One region of the Dendrosporobacter quercicolus genome, then DNA from elsewhere that is predicted to be linked to it. Evidence: riboswitches for the same ligand, from Rfam matches in the RefSeq annotation. Region 1 holds a riboswitch; the other holds the start of a gene.
The links. A riboswitch is a leader RNA that binds a small molecule or an ion and turns the genes downstream of it on or off. The one in region 1 is predicted to bind FMN.
Positions count from the first base shown of each region.

Region 2: it holds a riboswitch for FMN, as region 1 does, so the genes downstream of both, ribD (bifunctional diaminohydroxyphosphoribosylaminopyrimidine deaminase/5-amino-6-(5-phosphoribosylamino)uracil reductase RibD) here and ribB (3,4-dihydroxy-2-butanone-4-phosphate synthase) in region 1, are expected to answer to the same signal.

Region 1 covers NZ_FNHB01000004.1:262,797-267,618, reverse strand. Annotated here, with positions in the region: gene zwf (glucose-6-phosphate dehydrogenase) at 1-921, shown strand, start outside; gene BLR06_RS10520 (cyclase family protein) at 940-1,584, shown strand; FMN riboswitch at 1,748-1,892, shown strand; gene ribB (3,4-dihydroxy-2-butanone-4-phosphate synthase) at 2,009-2,653, shown strand; gene BLR06_RS10510 (sulfate ABC transporter substrate-binding protein) at 2,996-4,069, shown strand; gene cysT (sulfate ABC transporter permease subunit CysT) at 4,088-4,822, shown strand, end outside.
Region 2 covers NZ_FNHB01000001.1:556,656-561,477, reverse strand. Annotated here, with positions in the region: gene pknB (Stk1 family PASTA domain-containing Ser/Thr kinase) at 1-1,171, shown strand, start outside; gene rsgA (ribosome small subunit-dependent GTPase A) at 1,189-2,064, shown strand; gene rpe (ribulose-phosphate 3-epimerase) at 2,067-2,717, shown strand; FMN riboswitch at 2,780-2,914, shown strand; gene ribD (bifunctional diaminohydroxyphosphoribosylaminopyrimidine deaminase/5-amino-6-(5-phosphoribosylamino)uracil reductase RibD) at 3,134-4,333, shown strand; gene BLR06_RS02685 (riboflavin synthase) at 4,233-4,822, shown strand, end outside.

The DNA of each region.
Region 1 (4,822 bases):
CTCGGCAAGGAAATGATTCAGAATATCATGGTGCTGCGGTTTTGCAATTCCGTGTTTGAGGCTGTCTGGAGCAATAAATATATCGACAATATTCAAATTTTACTGAGTGAGCAGGCCGGTATTGGCAGCCGCGGCGGCTATTATGAAACGGCGGGGGCAATGCGGGATATGGTGCAAAACCATATTTTGCAAACCTTGTCGCTGGTTGCGATGGACCCGCCGGTAAGTTTGCAGCCTGATGCAATCAGAAGCGAAAAGCTTAAAGTCATCCAGGCGCTTGAGGTATTTACCCCGGCAATGGTTGCTGAAAATGTTATTTTCGGCCAATATGACCAGGGGATGGTCAAGGATCAGCAAGTGAAGGCATACCGGCAGGAAGACAAGGTAGCTGCAGATTCGGTAACGGAAACTTTTGTGGCGATGAAGCTGTATATTCAAAATTTTCGATGGTCAGGAACCCCGTTTTATCTTCGAACCGGAAAACGTTTAGGCAGCAGTGAGGCGAAAATTGTCATCCAGTTCAAGCCTTTACCGCCGGTGCTGTATCTGCGCAAGCAACCGCTGGAGCAGCCGAATGCATTGATGATTAAAATTCAGCCCGAAGTGGGGGTTTGTTTCCAGTTTAGCACCAAAAATTTCAACTCAAAAGAAGAAATTGTTTCAGCGCGGATGGACACCGGCAATGTTTCCAGCAGTAATGGTAATACTCCCGAAGCCTATGAACGGTTGATTGTCGATATTTTACGCGGCGACACCACCTTGTTTTCACGCTGGGATGAGGTGGAAGCTTCCTGGGCGTTTGTCGACCGTCTGATTACCGGCAGACGACTGCAAAGCTTTCCTAATTACGCCGCAGGCTCCATGGGGCCGGCCCAGGCGGACGAACTGATCAGGCGGGATGGACGGAAATGGTGGGATTGAGTAAAGAGGGGAGCGCCAATGAAAATATATGATATTTCCCTGCCAATTGCCTGCGATATGCCGGTTTACAAAGGTAAACCGGACAAGCGGCCTGTACTTAGCGTGGCCAGTGATTTTACCATCGGGCCGGTCTATGAGAGTAAACTGGAAATGAATTTGCATACAGGAACTCATCTGGATGCCGCCCTGCATATCTTTCCCGGCGGCGGGACCATCGACAAAATACCATTGACCAGTGTGGTGAACAAATGCAGCGTATTGGATTTACGCCAGGTGACAGAGAAAATTACAGCCGCCGATCTGGCTGTTCGGCCTATTGCCGGCGGTGATTTTGTGTTATTGAAAACCCGGAATTCCTATGAACAAATCCTGGAAGGGCAGTTTATCTATTTGACAGGCGGCGGAGCCGAATATTTGGTTAATTGCGGCGTAGCCGGCGCGGGAATTGATGCCCTGGGGATTGAACGTAATCAGCCCGGTCATCCTGCCCATCGCTTATTGCTGGGCGCCGGGCTGCCGGTGTTAGAAGGGCTGAATCTGAAAGAGCCGCCGGCCGGACGCTATTTGCTCGTTGCCGCTCCGCTGAATATTATCGGCGCTGAAGCTGCGCCGGTCAGAGCCTTGTTATTGCCGCTGCCGAAAGAGTGGCAATGCCTGGAATGAGCCGTTTTAAGCCTGCTTGAAGCATATTTTGTTGTATGTCCCAGGCTAAGCCTTTTGTTATAATTTTAATAAGTTTAAAAAGTCTAATGTTTAACGGCAATTGCTTGAACCAGCATACCAGCAATTGACAAATGTTCCGACAGCAGTTATATTGAAATAGATGACTTATTCTCAGGGCGGGGTGCGATTCCCCACCGGCGGTATCCCAGCAGGCTGGGGAGCCCGCGAGCGCTCTTTTGATTGAAGAGGTCAGCAGAACTGGTGAGAGACCAGTGCCGACGGTACAGTCCGGATGAAAGAGGATAGGGCAGTGAGCGTGTTTTTATCTAGAGTCAAAGTATTTATGTGGCTTGATTTTGCTGGCTGTCTATCTTGTTGCCCTGATTCTGATAGGTCGAACTAATGTTTAGGAGGCGTACTTATTTTGAATCAGAACTTGTTAGAAAAGTTTGGAACACCGCTGGAGAGAGTGGAAAAAGCGGTTGCAGCCCTGCGGCAGGGACACGGCGTGCTGGTCACTGATGATGAACAGCGGGAAAACGAAGGCGATATCTTTTTTGCCGCCGAAACACTGACTGCTGAACAAATGGCCCTTTTAATCCGCGAATGCAGCGGTATTGTATGCCTGTGTCTGCCGGAGGATAAAGTTCAGGTGCTCGAACTGCCGCCCATGGTGGGGGACAATACCAGCAGTTTTCAAACGCCTTTTACCGTATCGATCGAGGCGTCTTCCGGCGTTACTACCGGTGTATCGGCTGCCGACCGGGTGGCCACAGTTAAAGCTGCGGTTGCAGATGGCGCTCAGCCCGCCGATTTGCGCCGGCCTGGACATGTCTTTCCGTTACAAGCCAAGCGCGGCGGCGTTTTTGAGCGTCAGGGACATACGGAAGCGAATGTTGATCTAATGCGCCTGGCCGGATTGAAGCCTTATGGCGTATTGTGCGAATTGACCAACCCTGACGGGACAATGGCCCGGTTGCCGCAAATCGTAAATTTTGCTGAGAAAAATAATATGCCGGTAGTTACCATTGATGATATAATCGAATACCGGAAAGCGCACGGCTGTTAACCCGCGGTTGCGCAACAGCGATTCAACAAAAAATCGTTTTATCACTTGACAAAGTCAGGAAAAAAGCTTATCATCGTTATAATGTAAATTGATCCTGTTTCGGGGAGATTAGCTGATCAGTATAACTGAAGGCCGAGCTGTTGCCTAATCTCCTGACAGATGATTGAATGAAGGATAAAATTGGATAAGGCATTGGGCCTAATCGACCAGTAAACTGGAGGTTAACCATCAAATGGTTAGCCTCTTTTCTGTTTTTTCAGCGTTGATTTACTTGCAACCGCTATACCCAGTGCAACCCGCGGTTGTTTATATAGAGTAAATCTATTATTTGGAGGGATTTATATGTTTTTTTTGTCCACTGATAAACGTAAAGCGGCGGCTGGCAGACTTTATGCGGTGATTGCGCTTATCTTAATGGCTGCCGTTGGCCTGACAGGCTGCGGCGCCAAACAAACGGCGGGAACGGATGCTGCCGGACAACCTCCGGTTACCTTACTTAATGTTTCTTATGACCCTACCCGTGAGCTGTATAAAGAGTTTAACGAGTCATTCGCCAAGTACTGGAAAGAAAAAAACGGCCAGGAGGTTACGATTAAACAATCCCATGGCGGTTCCGGCAAACAGGCCCGGTCGGTGCTTGATGGCCTGGAAGCCGATGTGATCACTTTGGCTTTGGCTGACGATGTCTATCCGCTGCAAAAGGCCGGCCTGATAGCGGCCGACTGGGAGAAAAGACTGGCGAATAACGCTACTCCTTATACATCAACCATTGTTTTTTTGGTACGCAAGGGAAATCCCAAGAATATTAAAGACTGGGATGATTTGACCCGTGACGATGTGGCGGTGATCACGCCAAATCCCAAAACGAGCGGCGGAGCCCGCTGGAATCATTTGGCCGCCTGGGGTTACGGTCTGAAAAAATTTAATAACGATGAAAATCAGACCAAGGAATTCCTGGCGAAGATTTATAAAAACGTACCGGTGCTGGATACCGGAGCCCGCGGCTCTACCACGACTTTTGTGGAACGCGGCATTGGCGATGTTCTGCTTGCATGGGAAAATGAAGCCTTGCTGGCAACGATTGAGTTAGGCAAGGATAAGTTTGATATTGTCGCCCCTTCGCTGAGCATTTTGGCCGAGCCGCCGGTAGCAGTAGTGGACCAGGTCGTCGACAAAAAAGGCACCAGGGCGGTGGCGACTGCTTATCTTGAGTATTTGTATACTCCGCAGGGACAGGAGCTTGCCGCTAAGTATTTCTACCGGCCGCGCAATGAGGCTGTGGCTAAAAAATATGACAGTCAATTCCCAAAACTTAATTTGTTTACGATCAGCGATTTAGGAGGCTGGGGCGAGGCTGGCAAAAAGCATTTTGCGGATGGCGGTATTTTTGATCAGATCTATACGCCAAAAAAATAACGGGATAGGTAGAATGGTATGCGGAGTTTGCCAACGTTAAAAAAACACAGTATCTTGCCGGGTTTCGGGCTGACCCTGGGATTTACCATGCTGTATCTGGGGTTGGTGGTCTTAATTCCACTGTCCACAATTTTTCTTAAAACCATGGGAATCAGCGGCGCGCAGTTGTGGTCGATAGTAACCGAGCCCCGGCTGGTGGCTTCATATCAATTAAGTCTGGGCGCGTCTCTGGCCGCGGCGTCATTGAATGCTGTTTTTGGCTTACTTGTAGCCTGGGTGCTGGTCCGTTATCAGTTCCCGGGCAAAAAGCTGATTGACGGGCTGGTGGATTTGCCGTTTGCCTTGCCGACGGCTGTTGCCGGCATTACCTTAACCACCTTGTTTGCTCCCAATGGCTGGATTGGGCAGTATTTTGCCCTGGCCGGGATTAAGGTGGCATTTGCCCCTCTGGGCGTAGTGGTAGCGCTGACTTTTATCAGCCTGCCCTTTGTTATCCGGATGGTGCAACCGGTTTTGCAAACGCTGGACAAGGAAGTTGAAGAGGCTGCCGCCTGCCTGGGCGCCAATCGCTGGCAGACATTTGTTAAGATTATTTTTCCGGAGCTTATGCCCGCTTTGCTGACCGGCTTTGCCCTGGCTTTTGCCCGGGCGTTGGGAGAATACGGTTCAGTCGTCTTTATTTCCGGCAATATGCCCATGCAAACGGAGATTACCCCTTTATTAATTATGATCAAACTGGAGCAGTATGATTAT
Region 2 (4,822 bases), on a different contig from region 1:
GGAAATTAACGCTGCTATTCCGCCGCTGGCCGAAGCTGTTGTGCTTAAGGCCATGGCCAAAGAGCCGGAGGCCCGGTTTGAAAGCAGTACGGAAATGATTGCAGATTTAAAAATGGCCCGGAATTATTTGCGGGATGATCAGACCAGGCGTCTGGCGCGGGAGGATTTCCCCACCCAGGTATTGCCGAGGATTACCGCAGATGGCGATGACGGTTCTGTGTCCGCAAGCAACGGCAAGCAAAAGGGCAACCGGAAGAAATTGATCGGCGGCCTGCTGGCTTTGCTCCTGCTGGGTTTTGCGATCGGAGCTTTTTTGGCTTATGGTAAATTCTGGAGTACAAGTGAAGTGAATGTTCCCAATGTCGTCGGCAAGCAGGTGGAAGTTGCCAAAACCATGATCACCGGACAAAATTTAAGGGTCAGCGTTACCGAAACCTATAATGAAACTGTACCGGCCGGCCAGGTTGCATCACAGTACCCGGAAGCCGGCGCTACGGTTAAAGAGCAGCGCACCATTACGCTGTTTGTCAGCAAGGGCGCTGAAATTACCGTTGTTCCTGATGTCAGAGGCCTTAACCGGCGGGATGCCGAATTGCAAATTAAAAATGCCGGCCTGAGGCTGGGGCTGGTCGATGAACAATATAATGACCTGCCGGCCGATACTGTGGTTAGTCAAAATCCCCGCCCGCCGGCCCAGGTAAATAAAAATACCGTGATCGATCTGGTCATCAGCAAAGGCAGCGGCCCGCGCAAGCTGGTCATGCCTGATTTCAGGGGCAGTCCGGTCAATACAGTCGATACCCAGCTAGACAGCTTAAAGCTTAAACTGGGTACAATTACCGAAGTTGCTGATGACAAGTATCCGGCCGGGACCATTACCGGGCAAACGCCGCCTCCCGAAGCTGAAGTAACTGAAGGGTCAACCGTAGACTTTACGGTTGCCAAAAGTACGGCCGGATCGGCCAAGCGGGCAATCGTTCAGATTGCGGTTCCTGACGGGGCCGCCAAGCAGGCGGTTCAGATTGTTGTCACAGATTCCAATGGACGGCGGGTGGTTTATGAAAACGTTCATAAGCCGGGCGACAAGATAGAGAAAACAATTGAAGGCGCCGGTCAGGTTCGAGTACAGGTGTATATTAACGGCATGCTGTTACAGGAACAAACCATTTAGCGGAGAAGGGGTGTTATATGCTGCGGGGCGTTATTGTCAGGGCATTCAATAGTTACTATTTTGTTCAGACAGCCAATAAAGTCGCGATGTGTACTTTACGGGGACGGTTCAAAAAGGAACGCTTCTCCCTGCTGGTCGGCGATGAGGTGGAATATACCGCCACCGGGGAGGAAAAAGGCGTGATTGAGCAGATACTGCCTCGCCGGAGTATGCTGAGGCGTCCAATGGTTGCCAATGTGGATCAGGTCATTCTTACCTTTGCGGCGGTTAATCCGGATATTAACACTGCTTTGGTCGACCGGTTTCTCATTTTGGCTGAACTTTCCGGATTAGAGATCGTCATTTGCATTAACAAGGTGGATTTGGCGGATACCAATCAATTACAGGCTTTGGCCGGATTATACCAGCGTATCGGCTATCCGGTTCTGCTGCTGTCAGCCAAACAAAATACGGGCCTTGAACCCCTCAAGCAACGCTTGTTTGGCCGGATATCGGTGTTTGCCGGTCCGTCGGGCGCGGGTAAATCTACTATTTTAAACGCGCTTGAGCCAGGCCTGGCGCTCACCACCGGCGAGGTCAGCGCCAAGATTGGCCGGGGCAAGCATACAACGCGCTTTGCCGAGCTGCTGCCATTATCCGGCGGTGGTTTTGTCGTGGATACCCCGGGCTTTAGCTTCACCGAATTTACGGATGTTGCAGCCCCGGAATTGATGCACTGTTTTCCGGAGTTTGCGAAATTTGCCGGTAATTGTAAGTTTACGACCTGTCTGCATCACAAAGAACCGCAGTGCGCCGTTAAACAGGCGGTGCAGGAAGGACAAATAGCGCCTAAGCGTTATGATTCGTATCTCGAAGTATTAACAGAAATCAGGGAAGCCAGGAAAGGGTTTTGAAAATGATAAGAATAGCGCCATCAATACTGTCAGCCGATTTTGCCCAGCTGGGGACTGAAATAAAAAAACTTGAGGCTGCCGGAGCCGATATGATTCATATTGATGTCATGGACGGACATTTCGTCCCTAATTTGACCTTTGGCCCGCCGGTTGTCGCTGCTTTGCGGCAGTTTACCGCACTGACTTTCGATGTTCATCTCATGGTAAATAATCCCCAGGATTTGATTGCCCCATTTGCCCGGGCGGGTGCCGATCTCATTACTGTGCACGCGGAAACCGCTCCCCACCTAAACCGCCTGCTGCAAAATATTAAAGAAACCGGCAGCAAAGCGGCAGTGGCTTTGAATCCGGCAACACCGCTGAGTATGGTGGAGGAAGTGCTGACCGAAGTGGATATGATTTTAGTCATGAGCGTAAATCCTGGCTTTGGCGGTCAGAAATTTATTCCTTCAGTCCTTGATAAGCTGGCAAGATTGCGCCATGAACTGGATAAGCGTAAGTTAACTGTTGATCTTCAGGTGGACGGAGGCATAAATGCAGCGACGGCCCCTCAGGTTATCGCCGCCGGCGCTAATATCCTGGTGGCCGGTTCGGCGGTCTTTGGTGCGCCGGATATGAAGGCGGCAATAGCAATGCTTCGCAATGCGGAGTAATCATGGGACTTGATTATTTTGGCATTCAGTGGTAAGATTAATTTCATCAACAATTCAATATTGGCAGCCTTTGGGGCGAGGTGAAAAAGAGGGACGCTCTCTTTTAATTCCTGACCGGCGGTATAACCCGCGAGCCGTATGGCAGATCCGGCGTAATTCCGGAGTCGACAGTAAAGTCTGGATGGAAAAAGGCAGTATTAGGCAATCATTTTGCGTAATATCTTTTTCATATGTAAATTTTCCGCTCTTTAGGCTGTTAAAAAGTAAAACTTTTTAACAGCTATTGTTTTTGCAGGCGAACAACAGCAACATAGATAAGTGATTTTGCGGCTATGCTGCGCCGGACGCGGTGCAAGCCGCGGCTTTTCACCGGTGCAGCGCCAGGCTGCACGCATTGGCGGAGGTTGATGGATAAAATGGATGAACAATATATGCGGCAGGCTTTACATATTGCTCAGTATGCGGCAGGACGGACCAGCCCTAATCCGGTAGTGGGGGCGGTGCTGGTCCGCAATGGCCGAGTTGTCGGGCAAGGCTGGCATTGCCAGGCCGGTGCGCCGCATGCCGAAATTAATGCGCTTAAACAGGCCGGCGAACTGGCTCGCGGCGCGACAATCTATGTAACACTGGAGCCCTGCTCGCATCACGGCAAAACCGGACCCTGCACGGAGGCCCTGATACGGGCCGGCGTCAGCAAGGCTGTTGTAGCCATGACTGACCCTAATCCGGTGGTAGCCGGACAGGGACTGGACAAACTTCGCGCCGCCGGCATCGAAGTTGTCGAGGGCGTTTTAGCTGCTGAGGCTGCCAAAATCAATGAAGTTTTTATTAAATGGATTACCTGCAGGTTTCCTTTTGTTGCGCTAAAAACGGCCATGACTTTAGATGGGAAGATTGCCACCTGTCAGGGGAATTCACAATGGATTACCAATGCGGCTTCCCGGCGGAGAGTACACGAATACCGCAATATCTATGATGCCATCATGGTGGGAATCGGCACGGTATTGGCCGATAACCCGGCGCTGACCACCCGGCTGCCGGAAGACAGCCGCAATCCGCTGAGAGTGATTGTTGACAGTCAGGCGCGCACGCCGCTGTCGGCGCAGGTTGTCCGTGATCAACTGGCGCCGACCATCATTGCGGTTACGGCGCAGGCTCCGGCGGAAAAAGTTGAAGCCTTGCGGGCGGCAGGCGTTGAAGTGCTGACCGTAGCTGCCAAAGACGGCAGGGTTAATCTGCGGGAATTGCTGAAAATCCTTGGCGCAAGATGCATTACCAGCGTTCTGGCGGAGGGCGGGGCAACATTAAATGCGGCAATGATCAACAGCAATTTGGTGGATAAGGTTTACTGGTTTATTGCCCCCAAATTTGTTGGCGGCTGCTTGGCGCCAGGGCCAATCGGCGGAGCGGGGGTGAATTTGATTGATGAGGGGTATTCCGTTGAAGATATCAGCAGTGAAATCTTGGCCGGGGATATTTTAATCAGCGGCTATTTGCGTAATCGGGAGGGACGAGATGTTTACCGGACTTGTGGAAGAACTGGGGAAAGTGAAATCAATTGTACGCGGCGCGAAATCGGTCCGCCTGACCATTGCGGCCCGCGAAATCATGTCTGATGTTAAACTTGGCGACAGCATTGCAGTAAACGGCACTTGCTTGACCGTAGTTGATTACAGTCATTCCTGGTTTACCGCCGATGTCATGCCGGAAACCGTTGACCGTACTGTCCTGGCCAGGCTTAAAGCAGGCGATGCCGTCAATCTGGAACGAACGCTGCGGCTGGGTGACCGGTTTGGCGGGCATATGGTCAGTGGACATATCGATGGACTGGGCACAATAAGCTTGCTGCAAAAAGACGATAATGCCATCCTTGTCAGTATTACGGCGCAGGCCGATATTTTGAAGTTTGTCATTAAAAAAGGCTCAATAGCGATCGATGGCATCAGTCTGACGGTGGTGGACTGCGGCGCCGACTGGTTTACCGTTTCACTGATTCCGCATACTGCGGCGCAAACTACACTAAGCTTCAAACAGGTTGGCGATCCGGTAAATCTGGAAACCGATATCATTGGCAAGTATGTGGAAAAACTGCTTGGCTGCCATTT